Linked DNA regions of Catenulispora sp. GP43. Each later gene encodes a partner of the first gene's protein in a complex. Links are inferred from orthologs where the notes say so. Each region holds a gene or a part of one and is shown in the gene's direction. Other genes may lie near its edges.

Evidence for each region.
Region 2: the proteins of uvrB (region 1) and pcrA are in contact, whole or in part, in a crystal structure (PDB 7EGT), measured with the Thermus thermophilus proteins. The link is inferred for Catenulispora sp. GP43 from one-to-one orthologs. Residues at the interface, in WP_096411307.1 of Thermus thermophilus: Glu23, Leu25, Arg26, Asp27, Gly28, Glu29, Arg30, Phe31, Arg55, Glu326, Asp327, Phe328, Glu379, Ser382, Gln383, His398, Gly400, Arg401; in WP_096412145.1 of Thermus thermophilus: His654, Arg656, Phe657, Gln666, Asp668, Glu669, Lys680, Arg681, Leu682, Ser683, Lys685, Tyr686, Ala687.

What each region holds. Positions count from the first base shown.
Region 1 is NZ_JBGCCT010000019.1:200,984-204,654, reverse strand. What follows is about bases 472-3,462. They hold uvrB (excinuclease ABC subunit UvrB), read left to right. Parts: upstream 472-906; coding sequence 907-3,018; downstream 3,019-3,462. Other genes in these bases: ABH926_RS33245 (DUF6343 family protein), read left to right, coding at 3,377-3,462; ABH926_RS33255 (alpha/beta fold hydrolase), read right to left, coding at 472-834. Also shown: ABH926_RS33260 (family 20 glycosylhydrolase), read right to left, coding at 1-17; more of ABH926_RS33255, read right to left, coding at 139-471; more of ABH926_RS33245, read left to right, coding at 3,463-3,671. UniProt on the Escherichia coli protein: The UvrABC repair system catalyzes the recognition and processing of DNA lesions. A damage recognition complex composed of 2 UvrA and 2 UvrB subunits scans DNA for abnormalities.
Region 2 is NZ_JBGCCT010000001.1:463,737-467,484, reverse strand. Bases 150-3,217 are described here. They hold pcrA (DNA helicase PcrA), read left to right. Parts: upstream 150-499; coding sequence 500-2,935; downstream 2,936-3,217. Other genes in these bases: ABH926_RS02050 (hypothetical protein), read left to right, coding at 2,968-3,217; ABH926_RS02060 (PIG-L deacetylase family protein), read right to left, coding at 150-223. Also shown: more of ABH926_RS02060, read right to left, coding at 1-149; more of ABH926_RS02050, read left to right, coding at 3,218-3,336; ABH926_RS02045 (M23 family metallopeptidase), read right to left, coding at 3,730-3,748. UniProt on the Escherichia coli protein: A helicase with DNA-dependent ATPase activity. Unwinds DNA duplexes with 3'-5' polarity. Translocates on single-stranded DNA with 3'-5' polarity. Initiates unwinding more efficiently from a nicked substrate than double-stranded DNA.

The sequences.
Region 1 (3,671 bases):
ATACGGAGGGATCGCATGGACCTGCCCGGTTCACTAGAGGATCACTAGGGGGAGCGGTGCATGGTTTTGAGCGAAAGGTGCGTGGTGCTGCGTGGTCTAGACCGCTGGCGCGCGCTAGTGCGCAGTATTGAGCAGGGATCACTGGTTGGCAAGCGTCAGTACGAACTCTGACAGGAACTCGGCGACCGGCTCGGGCCTCGTGACGACGGCCAGGTGGTCGGCGGCCAGCCGGGCCGTGGACCAGCCGAGGGCCTCGGCACGGTCGGCCTGCTCCTGGTAGCCCTCGCTGAGCTGGAGATAGAGACACTGTGTCTCCGACGGCAACACAGTGTCCGGCATCGGCTCCTCGAAGTACGCCAGCGCGATCGGATAGAGCTCGGCCAGGAACGCTTCTCGTTGCTTCGCTTGAGGAATCAGCTCTGTTGTGACCTCCGGGGGGTACCACTGGTCCCACGGTGGGAGCACCCCCTCGACCGCCATCTCGGTCAGGGCTTCGCGGAAGTCCGGCGGGGAGGCGTCGAAGTCGCTCAGGCCGGGGCGGGGGAGCTGCGCGTCGACGAACGCGGCGCCGATCACGCGCCCGCCGAGGGTATCGGCGATGACCGGGAGGTAGGCACCAGCGCCGCTGTGGCCGACCAGGACGACCTCGTCGTAGTACGGCCGAGCTACCTGGTCGGCGATACGGCGCGCGTAGGGGCCGGGACCGGCGGCGATGCCGTGCAGGCTGGGGACGTCCACCTCGAACCGGTCCCGTAGGAGCTCGGCGACCGGCCGCCAGGTCGCCCGTCCTACCAACGGGCTGTGAACCATGAGCAGGAGTGGCTGTTGTGACATGAGGCGATTCTCCGCCAGCTGCCTCCTTCGACTTTCCCGCGCTTGTCAGAGCCGCCGCGTAGCCTTTGAACCATGCGCCCTCTGTCCGAACTCACCCGCACCGTCGCCCCGATCGAGGTCGTCAGCGACTACCAGCCCGCCGGCGACCAGCCCGCGGCCATCGCCGAGCTGGCCCGCCGGATCGAGGCCGGGGAGAAGGACGTGGTGCTGCTGGGTGCCACCGGCACCGGCAAGTCGGCCACCACCGCGTGGCTGATCGAGAAGGTCCAGCGCCCGACCCTGGTCATGGCGCCGAACAAGACGCTGGCCGCGCAGCTGGCCAACGAGTTCCGCGAGCTGCTGCCGAACAACGCGGTCGAGTACTTCGTCTCCTACTACGACTACTACCAGCCCGAGGCGTACGTCCCGCAGACCGACACCTACATCGAGAAGGACTCCTCGATCAACGAGGAGGTCGAGCGGCTGCGGCACTCCACCACCAACTCGCTGCTGACCCGGCGCGACGTGGTCGTGGTCTCCACCGTGTCCTGCATCTACGGCCTGGGCACGCCGGAGGAGTACCTGAAGAGCTCGGTGCAGCTGCGGGTCGGCGAGGAGCACGACCGGGACAAGATGCTGCGCCGCTTCGTGGACATGCAGTACGCGCGCAACGACGTGGCCTTCACCCGCGGCACGTTCCGGGTGCGCGGCGACACGGTCGAGATCTTCCCGGTCTACGAGGAGCACCCGGTCCGGATCGAGATGTTCGGCGACGAGGTCGAGCGCCTGATGACGCTGCACCCGGTCACCGGCGAGATCCTCACCGTCGACGAGGAGCTGCGGGTCTTCCCGGCCACGCACTACGTCGCGGGCTCGGACCGCATGGAGCGCGCGCTCGGCGGCATCGAGGCCGAACTCGCCGACCGGCTGGCCGAGCTGGAGCGGCAGGGCAAGCTGCTGGAGGCGCAGCGGCTGCGCATGCGCACCACCTACGACCTGGAGATGATGCGGCAGGTCGGGTTCACCTCCGGCATCGAGAACTACTCCCGGCACATCGACGGGCGCGAGGCCGGCTCCCCGCCGTCCACCCTGATCGACTTCTTCCCCGAGGACTTCCTGCTGGTCATCGACGAGTCGCACGTCACCGTCCCGCAGATCGGCGCGATGCACGAGGGCGACGCCTCCCGCAAGCGCACCCTGGTCGAGCACGGCTTCCGCCTCCCCTCGGCGATCGACAACCGGCCGCTGCGCTGGGAGGAGTTCGAGGAGCGCGTCGGGCAGACCGTGTACCTGTCGGCCACGCCGGGCCCCTACGAGCTGGCCAAGCAGGCCGACGAGCCGTCGAAGAACCCGGTGGAGCAGATCATCCGGCCCACCGGCCTGGTGGACCCGCAGGTGGTGCTCAAGCCGACGCACGGCCAGATCGACGACCTGGTCGCCGAGGTCCAGGCCCGCGCCGCGCGCAACGAGCGCTCCCTGGTCACGACGCTGACCAAGAAGATGTCCGAGGACCTGACCGACTACCTCCTGGAGCGCGGGGTGCGGACGCGCTACCTGCACTCGGAGGTGGACACGCTGCGGCGCGTGGAGCTGCTGCGCGAGCTGCGCATGGGCGAGTACGACGTCCTGGTCGGCATCAACCTGCTGCGCGAGGGCCTGGACCTGCCCGAGGTCTCGCTGGTGGCGATCCTCGACGCGGACAAGGAAGGCTTCCTGCGCAGCGGGCGCTCGCTGATCCAGACGATCGGCCGCGCGGCTCGTAACGTCTCTGGCGAGGTGCACATGTACGCCGACACGATCACCCCGTCGATGAAGCTGGCGATCGACGAGACCAACCGCCGCCGTGAGAAGCAGGTCGCCTACAACGTGGCCAACGGCGTCGACCCGCAGCCGCTGCGCAAGCGCATCGCCGACATCACCGACCTGCTGGCGCGCGAGGACGCCGACACCGCTGAGCTGCTCGGCGGCTCGGGACGGCAGCAGTCGCGCGGCAAGGCGCCGGTGCCGGGCGTGGCGTCGAAGGGCAGCGTGCGGACGCTGGACCTGGCCGGCAAGCCGGCCGAGGAGCTGATGGGCCTGATCGAGGACCTGTCCCAGCAGATGCACGCGGCCGCCGCGGAGCTCCAGTTCGAGCTCGCGGCGCGGTTCCGCGACGAGATCGGGGAGCTGAAGAAGGAGCTGCGGGCCATGCAGGCGGCGATGTAGCGGAGGCGGCAGGCAGGCTGGCGGCTGGCAGGCGGCACTCAGCCAGGTGGCGGGCCGAGCAGGCGGCTGACTGGCGGGTGCTGCTGGGCGCGGCGGCGGCAGGGTTGCTGCGGGCTTGCGGCGGCTACCGGCTGCGACGACCGCATGTCATGCGGCGGCGACTCGGCACAGTCAGGCTGGCAGTGGATCGGCCGGCGGGCATGGCTGTGGTCCCGGCGGGTACCGGGAGCCTCTAGATCGCCGGAACGTGCCTGAGCAGGCGCGGGACCTGGTCTCGCCCGCCGACTCCGCCCGCCGGTGATACCCCCGGGTCCCCAGCGGGCATCACTCTGGGAGAGAGAGGAGCGTGGCTACCGCGATGACCAGGTCCGATCCGCACCGCATCCGCAGCGGCGACGAGCCCATGCATGCGCGAAGCCCCCTGCGCATGCGGCTGACCATGGCGCTGATCGGTCTGGCCAGTGCGATCGGCGGGGTCGCCTTCTTCCTCAGCCAGCACGCCGTCGGCTTCGTGGTCTTCTGCGCGGTCGTCGGGCTGGTCGCGCTCGTCGATGCGATCGTGGTGGCGCGGCACATCCGGCAGGGGCCGCATTGGCAGCCCGGGCGCGACATCCCGCCCTACCGGCCGGTCGAGGAGCCCGGGGACGAGCCCG
Region 2 (3,748 bases), on another replicon or contig:
CGCACTTGGCCGCGGCGGTCTGCTCGGTCTCGCGCAGCGCCGCCACCTCCGAGCGCGGCGTGTCCGGGAACGCCTCGCCGGCGTCGCCGCTGGTCACGATCGCGTAGGTGACCTCGATCCCGGCGTCGGTCCAGGTCGCCACGGTGCCGGCGGCACCGAAGTCGACGTCGTCGGGATGCGCGGTGACGACGAGGACGCGGGAGGGGGCGCTGGCGTCGGGCATGAGGGCTCCTGGTTCCGGGGCGGACGGACGGGAGTGGATGCTCTCCACGAGGGGCAACGCCGGCGGTGCCGCCGGTGTTCCGGGCACCGAACCATTATCTCCGGGTGGCGCCGGTGCCGCCGGTGCCGCCGACGCCGCCGATACCGCCGGTGGCACCGGCATCGGCCCAGGTGACCGGCCCATCTGAGCGACCGCTCCCGTCTTGTCGGTGCGGTCTGCGAAAATCCTTGAGTGAGTTCTTCCCTCTTCGCCCCAGGTGCCCTGCCGTTGTTCCCCATGCTCGACGAGATCCGGGAGCAGCGCGGGTCGGGTGAGGAGCGGCACACCGACCGCACCCTGCCCGAACCCCCGGCCTGGGCCGAGGAGTCCGACGCCGAGCGGGAGGGCTGGGACGGCTGGGACGAGCCGGAGGACGCCTGGGTCCCGCCGGAGGAGTCGGCCTCGGCGCGCAAGCTGCTCGAGGGCCTGAACGACCCGCAGCGCGAGGCGGTCGTGCACGCCGGCTCCCCGCTGCTGATCATCGCCGGCGCGGGCTCGGGCAAGACCCGGGTGCTGGCGCACCGCATCGCCTACCTGGTCGGCGAGCGGCACGCGCACCCCGGCTCGATCCTGGCGATCACCTTCACCAACAAGGCCGCCGCCGAGATGCGCCAGCGGGTGGAGGAACTGGTCGGCCCGCGGGCCCGCCTGATGTGGGTCTCGACCTTCCACTCGGCCTGCGTCCGGATCCTGCGCGCCCAGGCCAAGACCGCCGGCCTGCCGAGCAACTTCTCCATCTACGACACCGCCGACTCCCAGCGCCTGATGACCATGGTCCTGCGCGACCTGGAGATCGATCCGAAGAAGACCACGCCGCGCTCGATGCTCGGCCAGATCTCCAAGCTCAAGAACGAGCTGGTCGACCACGACACCTTCTCCAGCCGCGCGCAGACCGAGGCCGAGCGCCAGCTCGCGCAGGTCTACCGGCTGTACTCGGACCGCCTGACCGCGGCCAAGGCGCTGGACTTCGACGACATCATCATGACCACGGTGCACCTGCTCCAGGCGTTCCCGATGATCGCCGAGCACTACCGCCGCCGCTTCCGCAACATCCTGGTGGACGAGTACCAGGACACCAACACCGCGCAGTACCAGCTGGTGAAGGAACTGGTCGGGCAGCACAAGAAGCGCACCGCGGACGGAGACCTGGTCGGGGGCGCCCCCGGCGAGACCGGCGGGGAGGGCGAGGAACTGCCGCCGGGCGAGCTGTGCGTGGTCGGCGACGCGGACCAGTCCATCTACGCCTTCCGCGGGGCGACCATCCGCAACATCATCGAGTTCGAGCGCGACTACCCGGACGCCAAGGTCATCAAGCTGGAGCAGAACTACCGCTCCACCCAGACCATCCTGTCCGCGGCGAACGCGGTCATCGAGAACAACAAGGGCCGCCGGGCGAAGAACCTGTGGACCGACTCCGGCCAGGGCAAGCTGATCACCGGCTACGTCGCCGACGACGAGCACTCCGAGGCCCAGTTCGTGGCCGAGGAGATCGACCGCCTCTCCGACGCCAAGGAGACCACCTACGGCGGCGTCGCGGTGTTCTACCGCACCAACGCGCAGTCCCGTGTCTTCGAGGAAATCTTCGTCCGGATCGGCCTGCCCTACCGCGTGGTCGGCGGCGTCCGCTTCTACGAGCGCAAGGAGGTCCGCGACGCGCTGGCCTACCTGCGCGCCCTGGCCAACGAGGACGACATCGTCTCGGTCCGCCGCATCCTGAACACCCCGAAGCGCGGCATCGGCGAGAAGGCCGAGGAGTCCCTGGAGCGCCTCGCCGCCCGCGACCGCATCTCCTTCGGCGACGCCCTGCGCCGCGCCGACGAGGCGCCGGCTCTGGCCGCGCGCTCGGTGAAGGCCATCCAGGGCTTCACGCAGATGATGGACGAACTGCGCGAGATGGCCGCCGAGTACGGCCCCGCGCACGTCCTGGAGGCCATACTGGAGCGCACCGGCCTGCTGCAGGAACTGCAGGACTCCGACGACCCGCAGGACGAGACCCGCATCGAGAACCTCCGCGAACTCCTGGCGGTGGCCCTGGAGTTCGAGCAGAGCCAGCCCGAAGGCCGGCTCCCGGAGTTCCTGGAGCGTGTGGCTTTGGTCGCCGACTCCGACCAGATCCCCGACGGCGAGGACCACGAGGGCATGGTCACCCTGATGACCCTGCACAGCGCCAAGGGCCTGGAGTTCCCGGTGGTCTTCCTCACCGGCATGGAGGACGGCGTCTTCCCGCACATGCGCTCCATGGGCGACAAGAAGGAGATGGAGGAGGAGCGCCGCCTGGCCTACGTGGGCATCACCCGCGCCCGCGAGCAGCTCTACGTCTCCCGCTCCGTCTACCGCTCCGCCTGGGGCGCACCGCAGTACAACCCGCCGTCGAAGTTCCTCGGCGAGATCCCCGAGCCCCTCATCGAGTGGGAGCGCACCGCCCCGGAGCCGAAGACCGCCGAGCGCTCCCCGTTCGGCGACCGCCGCGGCGTCACCCGAGGCTTCCAGCAGCGCAAGGGACCGGTGAAGGTGATCTCCCTGGACCCCGGCGACCGCGTGATCCACGACTCCTTCGGCATGGGCACCGTCGTCGCGGTCAGCGGCCGGGAGCGCGACGAGGCGACGATCGACTTCGGCTCGTCGGGGGTGCGGACGCTGCTGCTGACGATGGCGCCGGTGCAGAAGCTTTAGGAATAGCTTGTCGGACTAATCGGGGGTGCGCGATGAGCTCTGCGACGGACGGCTATATCGAGGCGCGACCCGCGCCACGACCGGCAGGGCTGATCGCCGGCATCGCGGTGCTGGAAGCGCTGACCGTCGCGATCGCCGACTATTCGGCGGTCGGCGGCTTGGGCGCGGCCTTGCCGTGGCTGCTGCTGGACATCTACCTGCTCCGGAGGATCTGGATCGGGAGCTCCGTCGCCTGGTTCGCGCTGGTGACGCTCAACGTCGGTGTCGTCGCGGTAGCCGCGTCGACGCTTTTCGTGCACAACCTGCACGTCGACGGCGGCCCGCTACTCCTCGCGCGGCTCGGCCTCGAACTAGCCCTGCTCGCCGCCCCCGGTATGCGCCGCTGGGTCGCGCAGGGCTAAGCCCCGCCGCGTTCGACGGCGCGACCACGGTCAGCCCGGGCGGCAGTTTGTCGGTGGTCTGTGACGGATCCGGCGTGCTCACGGTGACATTGGTGCCGAATTCGCAGTAGGTGCAGGCTCCATGGACATAAGCCAGCGCCCCGGTGACGGCCGCGCCGGACGACCCGGTCCCCGACGCCGCGGCGACGTTGCCGGCCGCGGAACCGCTGCCGCCGGACGCGCCGCCACAGGCCGCGCTCAGAGCCCCGAGCGCGATGAGGCAAGGAAGAATCCTGAGTCGTCCGGTCATGCCTCCTGGCGCCCGTGATGTCGGTCGTACCCCCTAGTTGTACGCCGTATCAGGGCACAGCAAAAGGGTCCGGGATGCCCCGGACCCTCTGTCGCATTTCCGCCTTACGGAACCAGCCCGTGC